2 linked regions of the Dyadobacter pollutisoli genome follow. The main gene of each other region encodes a partner of the protein of the gene in region 2 in a complex. Links are inferred from orthologs where the notes say so. Each region holds a gene or a part of one and is shown on either strand. Other genes may lie near its edges.

Region 1 (2,846 bases), 1.0 Mb from region 2 along the record:
TGTTCGATTGATGCTTGTTTTGCCATTCGTAGCGTTTATTACTTTACTTCAACCATAAGGCTGGTGTTGGCCGTCACTTTTTCTATATAATCGAATGTTGTCAGAATTTCGGCTTTACCCTTGCGAACTACCACCGTGTGTTCAAAATGAGCTGAAAACTTCTTATCAGTTGTCCTGATAGTCCATCCGTCTCTTTCCTGCATCACAGTCTTTGTCCCCAGGTTAATCATTGGCTCAATTGCCAAAACCATTCCCTCACGCAGTCTAATACCTTTTCCTCTTTTACCGTAATTTGGAACTTCCGGGCTTTCGTGAAGGTCTCTCCCCACTCCATGGCCAACCAGCTCTCTTACTACACTGTAACCTCTTTGCTCCACGTAGTCTTGGACTGCGAAACCTATATCTCCGATCCGCAAACCATCGATCGCCTGATCTATTCCTTTGTATAAAGACTTTTTCGTAGCAGTTAAAAGGTCCATCACTTGTTTAGACACTTCCCCAACTGGGTAGGTATAAGCACTGTCACTATGGAAACCATTTAACTTAACTCCACAATCAATAGACACGATATCTCCATCCTTCAAAACATAGCTTCCCGGAATTCCGTGAACCACTACTTCATTAACGGATATACAGAGAGAGGCAGGAAACTTATTAAAACCCTTAAAGGAAGGAATTCCTCCGTAGTCACGAATATACTCCTCGGCAACTGCGTCTAGTTTTCCAGTAGTAACACCAGGTTTTACCCAGTTAGCTACCTCAGCGTGCGCTTTTCCAAGAACCTGCGCACTATCCTTAATAAGCTGTATCTCTTCCTCCGTTTTTAAATAAATCATTTCCTGATCAGATAGCCACGCTCTCCGTTCTACCTTTAACTCGTCCTGATTTCATCAAACCTTCATATCTGCGCATCAACAGATAGCTTTCTACTTGTTGCAATGTATCCAAAACAACCCCCACCATAATCAGCAGTGAAGTTCCTCCAAAGAAATGCGCAAAGTCCGTTGAAACTCCCAGTAAACTTGCAAAAGCCGGCAGGGTAGCCACGATAGCTAACATTAGAGAACCCGGGAAGGTAATGCGATCCAAAACAGAGCTAATATATTCAGACGTCTGCTGACCTGGCTTCACACCTGGTATAAACCCACCACCCCGTTTCATGTCATCCGCAATTTGTTGCGGGTTAACTGAAATCGCAGTATAAAAGAATGTGAAAACAATGATCAAAACTGCAAAAAGCAAGTTGTACTGCCATGTAGTATAATTAGCAAAAATCGTAGCTACGTTACTTGCAAAATCACTTTTTTCAGCGAAGTAAGATGCCCCCAGTGATGGGATAAACATCAAAGCCTGCGCAAAAATGATTGGCATCACACCCGCTGCGTTCAGTTTCAAAGGCAAATACTGGCGCTGGCCACCCATAACTCGGTTACCTACCACTTGCTTTGCATACTGTATCGGAATTCTACGAACAGCCTGTGTCAACATCACAGCTCCCATTATCACGAAATACAGTGCAACGATTTCAAGAACAAAAAGCAAAATCCCTCCGCTACCTCTCGAAACGAATTCCTTATAAATAGCACCAGGGAATCGGGAAACAATACCAATCATGATCAGCATTGAAATTCCATTACCAATTCCTTTATCCGTAATTCTTTCTCCCAGCCACATGCAGAACATGGTACCGGCAGTCAGTACGAATACTGAAGAAATGGAGAATAGGCTTCTGGTTACCAACAGGGCCTCATCTGGTACCGTTGTATTCAAGTAAGCAGTTCCTTGCACAAGGGTTACAACAATGGTAAGAACCCTTGTAATCTGGTTTAATTTTTTACGACCGGATTCCCCTTCTTTTTGCATCTTTTGAAAATATGGCAATGCCATAGTTAACAATTGAATCGCAATAGAAGCAGAAATGTAAGGCATGATACCCAACGCAAAAATGGAAGCCTTACTAAAGGCTCCACCCAGAAAGGTATCCAAAAGACCTAACAAGCCTTGGGAAGAAACATTCATTTGGTCGGGCTCAACACCCGGCAACGCTACGTAAGACCCCAAACGGAAGATCGTTATAAACAAAAGAGTGTTGAGAATACGTGTTCTCAACTCCTCAATTGCAAATATGTGTTTTATAGTCTCTAAAAATCGTTTCATCTTGTGGGCTTACATTAGCTGTCCGAATTCAACAACTTGTGTTTGAAGAACAGCAATATTATAGTTTAACCGCTTTACCTCCTACTTTCTCAATAGATTCAACAGCTGACGCTGAGAAACCATGAGCCTGAACCTCAACCGCCGTCGAAATCTCCCCTCTATTCAAGATTTTCACAAGATCTTTTTTAGCACAAAGACCATTCTCACGAATTAATTCAAGGGTTACTACACTCGCACCTGTCTTTTCAGCAAGCGCCTGAATAGCATCCAGATTTAGAGCCTTGTATTCAACTCTATTAATATTGTTAAATCCGAATTTAGGTAACCGTCTTTGAAGTGGCATCTGCCCTCCTTCAAATCCTACCTTCCGGCTATAACCCGAGCGGGATTGAGCTCCTTTGTGTCCACGTGCAGCAGTACCACCTTTTCCGGATCCCTGACCACGTCCAACTCGCTTTCCTACCTTAACGGAACCCGAAGCCGGTTGTAATGAACTAAGATTCATACTATTCGTATATGTTAAATTTCCTCAACTTTAACCAAATGGCTTACCTTGCGAATCATTCCCGCAATAGCATCGCTGTTTTCTTTCTCTACTGATCTGTTCAACTTACCAAGACCTAGCGCCTTAATTGTAAGCTTCTGTCTCTCTGGACGATCAATGGTGCTCTTAACTTGTGTAATACGTA
Region 2 (4,988 bases):
AACCTTGATTTCGGCATCGAGCGGGAGGAATATATCCACCCGTGAACCGAATTTGATGAAACCCATTTCAGTGCTCTGTTCCACCTGATCGCCTTCCTTCACGTACCAGCGGATACGTCGTGCTGCCGCGCCGGCAATTTGCCTGAATAAAACGTCGATGCCTTCCACTGTACGGATCACGACAGTCGTGCGCTCATTATCGGTACTGGATTTGGGATGCCAGGCTACCAGGTACAAGCCAGGGTGATATTTAAAATATTGAATAACACCACTCACCGGGTTCCAGTTGATATGGACATTAAGAGGCGACATAAAAATACTCACCTGCCTGCGGGGGCCTTTAAAATATTCGCTTTCGACTACTTCCTCAATCACAACCACCTTCCCATCGCAGGGGGCGACGATCTGGCGGTCACTTTTATGTACCGTTCTGGTGGGTACACGGAAAAACTGAACTACAAGCAGGAAGACAATAACACTACCGATCAGTACAAGCCTGGGGATCCAGTAGCCTTCCGGAAGGAGATAGTTTATACCTAAGTTTATCAAAATCAATATGATGGCCGTCACAGCCATGATGGTATATCCTTCTCTATGCAGTTTCATGCAGGTTTATGTTTCGTTAATGTTCGTCTCTGAAATACAAATATCGTATAAATACTGATTTCCTTTCAATCAAAAAGCCCTGCCGATCTGATTTAGAAAGGCAGGGCCCGGATATTTCACTTAATTAATATATAGTCATTCATTGTCATTTATTGTCATTTGTTGTCAGGTGTGGTCATTTGTTGTCATGACAACAAATGACCACACCTGAAGACAAATGACTTTTACTCAATTACCACACAATCTCCGTTCTTCACTTCATGCTCCACTTTTTTGAATTTCACGTCCCGCAAAATCCGTCCGTCACGGTATTGTACCGAAACTTTCTGATTTCTGTCTGCGATTTTAATGGTGCGAACAGGTTGCGTCTTAGTGGTTGATTCCATCTGACGGGCATATTCATTAGGTCCATCCAGCTCAGTATCAAACTCTTCTTCGCGATTGGTATGCAAAGCCGGTGCAGGTGCAGGTCGGCGCACCGTATGCTGAACCGCGGTGGCAGGGGCAGCATCTTCTTGTGGAATATCAGCCTTCATCAGGAAGGAGATCATATCAAAATTCACTTTGCTCAAAAAGCGTTTGAACAATTCCACAGATTCAAACTTGTAGATCAGCAATGGATCTTTTTGCTCGAATACCGCATTCTGAACGGATTGTTTCAAGTCATCCATTTCACGCAAATGCTCTTTCCATTCCTGGTCTATCAGTGAAAGAACGATAGCTTTCTCCATTTCACGGGAAATCTCGCGTCCTTCATTCTCCAATGCTTTTTTCAGGCTTACCACAACCCCAGCCTGACGGATACCGTCGCTGAAAGGAATCATAATCTCAGAAATAGTCGCACCGCGATCGGCATGAATCGAACTCAGTACCGGAAGCGCCTTTTGCGAGATTGCGTGGTTTTTGTCCTGATATTGCTTTTCAGCAGCGTCATATAGTTTTTGAGAACGTTCCGATATTTTAAGTGAACCGTACTCTGCTTCGCTGAATGGAAGCTCCATACCCAAGGTAGTAATAGTTGCCAGTTCCAATTCTGCATAAGAACCTGCCGTCGTTACCAGCTCATCGCTCACATCATATAATGTGTTCGCAATGTCCACTGCCAAACGATCTCCAAAGAGTGCGTTACGGCGACGGGTATAAATGGCATCACGCTGATAGTTCATCACGTCGTCATATTCCAGAAGACGCTTACGCATACCGAAGTTATTTTCCTCTACTTTTTTCTGAGCTCTTTCAATGGACTTGGTGATCATTCCGCTCTGGATCACTTCCCCCTCTTCCAGTCCCATTCTGTCCATTACCTTTGCCATACGGTCAGATCCGAACAAACGCATCAGGTTATCTTCCAATGAAACGAAAAACTGAGATGAACCAGGGTCACCCTGACGACCGGAACGTCCGCGTAACTGGCGGTCAACCCGGCGGCTTTCATGTCTTTCCGTACCGATAATCGCAAGTCCGCCAGCCTTTTTCGATTCAGGCGTCAGCTTAATGTCGGTACCACGACCGGCCATGTTCGTTGCGATCGTCACCGTACCTGGCTTACCTGCTTCGGCTACTACCTCAGCCTCACGCTGGTGTTGCTTGGCGTTCAATACCTGGTGCTGTATCTTACGCAGGGTAAGCATCCGGCTGATAATTTCTGAGTTTTCAACCGAAGTAGTACCTACCAAAACTGGTCGGCCAGCCTCCACCAGCTCTACGATTTCATCAGTTACCGCATTGTACTTCTCACGTACCGAACGATACACTTTATCTTCGTGATCCTTACGGACCGCACTTACATTCGTTGGAATCGAAACAACATCCAGCTTATAGATTTCCCAGAACTCACCTGCCTCTGTCTCCGCCGTACCGGTCATACCAGCCAGCTTGTGATACATACGGAAGTAATTCTGCAAGGTAACGGTCGCATAAGTTTGCGTTGCGTCTTCAACACGTACATTCTCCTTTGCTTCAATGGCCTGGTGCAAACCGTCGGAATAACGACGACCGTCCATGATACGACCTGTTTGCTCATCAACGATCTTCACCTTTCCGTCCATGATCACATATTCCACATCTTTTTCAAAAAGTGTGAATGCCTTCAAAAGCTGGTTAACGGTGTGGATACGGGCAGTTTTTACAGAATAATCGCGGATTAATGCTTCCTTCTGAATAATTCTTTCTTGCTCAGTTAAAGAACCATCTTTTTCAATCGCGTCCAGATCAACCGCTATATCGGGAAGGATAAAGAAATTGCTTTGGTCCGATTCGCCGGTCAGGAAGTCGATCCCTTTTTCGGTTAGCTCAATGCTGTTGTGACGCTCATCGATGGTAAAATACAATGGTGCATCCGCCACCGGCATCAGTTTCTGGTTTTCGGCCAGATATATGGATTCGGATTCCTGCATCAACTGTTTGATCCCTGACTCACTCAGGTACTTGATCAAAGGTTTGTATTTCGGCATACCGCGGTGCGCACGGAACAATGCAAGGGCTCCTTCTTTTTTATCTCCGCTTGTGATCTTCTTTTTGGCGTCATTCAGAAAATCCATCGCCAGTTTTTTCTGCGCTTCAACGATCCTCGAAACACGTGGCTTCAATTCCAGATATTCCTGTTCGTCGCCGCGGGGAACCGGGCCGCTGATGATCAAAGGTGTACGTGCATCATCAATTAACACGGAGTCAACCTCATCCACCATTGCAAAATGATGTTTACGCTGAACCAGTTCTTCCGGTGTGCGTGACATATTGTCACGCAGGTAGTCAAAACCAAACTCGTTATTGGTCCCGTAGGTAAGATCTGCCTTATAAGCATTTCTACGGGCAATGGTATTAGGCTGGTGACGGTCGATACAATCAACGCTCATGCCGTGAAACTCAAAGAGCGGTGCATTCCACTCGGCATCACGCTTGGCGAGGTAATCGTTGACAGTTACAATGTGTACACCTTGTCCGGCAAGTGCATTCAGGAAGGCAGGAAGCGTTGCTACCAATGTCTTACCTTCACCCGTTGCCATTTCAGAGATTTTTCCCTGGTGCAATACAACCCCACCGATCAGCTGCACATCATAATGCAGCATGTTCCATTTGATAGGCTGCCCGATCACATCCCAGGTAGTATTCCAATGGGCTTTGTCACCCTCAATCACTACATGTGACTTTCTGGTTGCTACTTCGCGGTCAAAAAACGATGCTGTAACCTCTATTTTCTCGTTGTCCTTAAAGCGACGGGCCGTATCTTTTACAATGGCGAACGCTTTTGGCAGTATATCCAGAAGTACTCTTTCAAGTTCCTTGTTCCTGTCCAGTTCCAGCGCATCTATTTTTTTGAAAATCGCCTCCTTGTTGTCCACATTAGGCTCGTCATTGGCCTGCTGTCGCAAAGACGCGATCTGCTCGTCGATAGATTGGAGCTGGTCTTTAATATGTTGTTTCAGGCCTTCGGACTGAGCACGGAGTTCATCATTGGATAGGGAAGCCAATAGCGCATATTCGGCATTGACTTTATCAACGTACGGGGTTAATTCCTTTAAATCCCGCTCTGATTTTGTGCCAAATAGCTTAGAAAATATTTTAAACATGATTTTAACGTATGTTTTTTAACCGATCATTTCATTCAAAAATATTGAGCCTGCTTTCGTATGGATGCCAGATTGTCAGCAAAGCTATCATTTTCAATCTCAAAGGTAATTCATTGCCAATAGTAATACGCAACAACTTGCATAATCCTAATACAGTTCTAATCTTTTTTTACTTTACCCCACGCCATGGAATTTAACCCGTTCTCACGTCAGATAACCGTCTGTAAAGAAATCAAACAACTACTGTGTAATGCATAGTACCTTTAACACATCAAAAGAAAATAAAACAGATACAGCCATGAACCACAATAGATTATTCAGAAACACAAGCAATAAAATGATTGGTGGCGTTGCCTCCGGCCTTGCAGATTACTTCCAAATTGATGTATCGGTCATCCGGGTGATTTTAGTACTGGCAGTCTTTATTCCTGTCACTTTCCCCGTAACGTTATTGTACATCATCATGTGGATCGTGATGCCAGAAGGCGCAAAACGCACCAACTCAATGGAAGAAAGCCACCTTTCTTCGTAGATTTTAAAAACTCCATCAGCAAAGACTTAGTAATTGCAAACCGCCGGGAAACAGATTCCGGCGGTTTGTTGTTTTATGATTAATTGCTATTTTTACCAATGGTATGCAGGCATACTATTCTCACAGCCTGCTTCTTTTCTTTGAACAAATTTCGATCCAAAATATGAATGCATACATCGTAGCCGGCTATCGCACCGCGGTCGGAAAAGCTTCCAGAGGTGGTTTCCGGTTTACCCGCCCCGACGACCTGGGAGCAACAGTTATCAAACATTTGCTGGAAA

Evidence for each region. The genes of interacting proteins can lie anywhere in the genome.
Region 1: the proteins of secA (region 2) and secY are in contact, whole or in part, in a crystal structure (PDB 3DIN), measured with the Thermotoga maritima proteins. The link is inferred for Dyadobacter pollutisoli from one-to-one orthologs. Residues at the interface, in WP_004082002.1 of Thermotoga maritima: Glu261, Ala262, Arg263, Lys300, Ala301, Arg302, Thr303, Ile304, Ile305, Leu323, Tyr324, Asp325, Pro326, Val329, Ser330, Tyr333, Ile336, Lys340, Phe345, Val349, Glu363, Phe364, Tyr374, Ser375, Gly376, Gly377, Glu393, Ile395, Thr482, Ser483; in WP_004081795.1 of Thermotoga maritima: Glu108, Gly109, Glu110, Glu111, Ala236, Glu237, Arg238, Arg239, Ile240, Thr241, Ile242, Gln243, Tyr244, Ala245, Arg246, Arg247, Val248, Thr249, Gly250, Arg251, Arg252, Val253, Tyr254, Gly256, Ala257, Ser258, Thr259, Tyr260, Leu261, Pro262.

The regions. Positions count from the first base shown.
Region 1 is NZ_CP112998.1:6,854,770-6,857,615, reverse strand. It holds secY (preprotein translocase subunit SecY), read right to left. Parts: upstream 2,158-2,846; coding sequence 844-2,157; downstream 1-843. Other genes in the region: rpmD (50S ribosomal protein L30), read right to left, coding at 2,677-2,846; rplO (50S ribosomal protein L15), read right to left, coding at 2,216-2,662; map (type I methionyl aminopeptidase), read right to left, coding at 39-836; infA (translation initiation factor IF-1), read right to left, coding at 1-26. UniProt on the Escherichia coli protein: The central subunit of the protein translocation channel SecYEG. Consists of two halves formed by TMs 1-5 and 6-10.
Region 2 is NZ_CP112998.1:5,831,370-5,836,357, forward strand. Bases 631-4,503 are described here. They hold secA (preprotein translocase subunit SecA), read right to left. Parts: upstream 4,176-4,503; coding sequence 831-4,175; downstream 631-830. Other genes in these bases: ON006_RS23975 (PspC domain-containing protein), read left to right, coding at 4,474-4,503. In the rest of the region: ON006_RS23965 (phosphatidylserine decarboxylase family protein), read right to left, coding at 1-606; more of ON006_RS23975, read left to right, coding at 4,504-4,707; ON006_RS23980 (acetyl-CoA C-acyltransferase), read left to right, coding at 4,871-4,988. UniProt on the Escherichia coli protein: Required for protein export, interacts with the SecYEG preprotein conducting channel.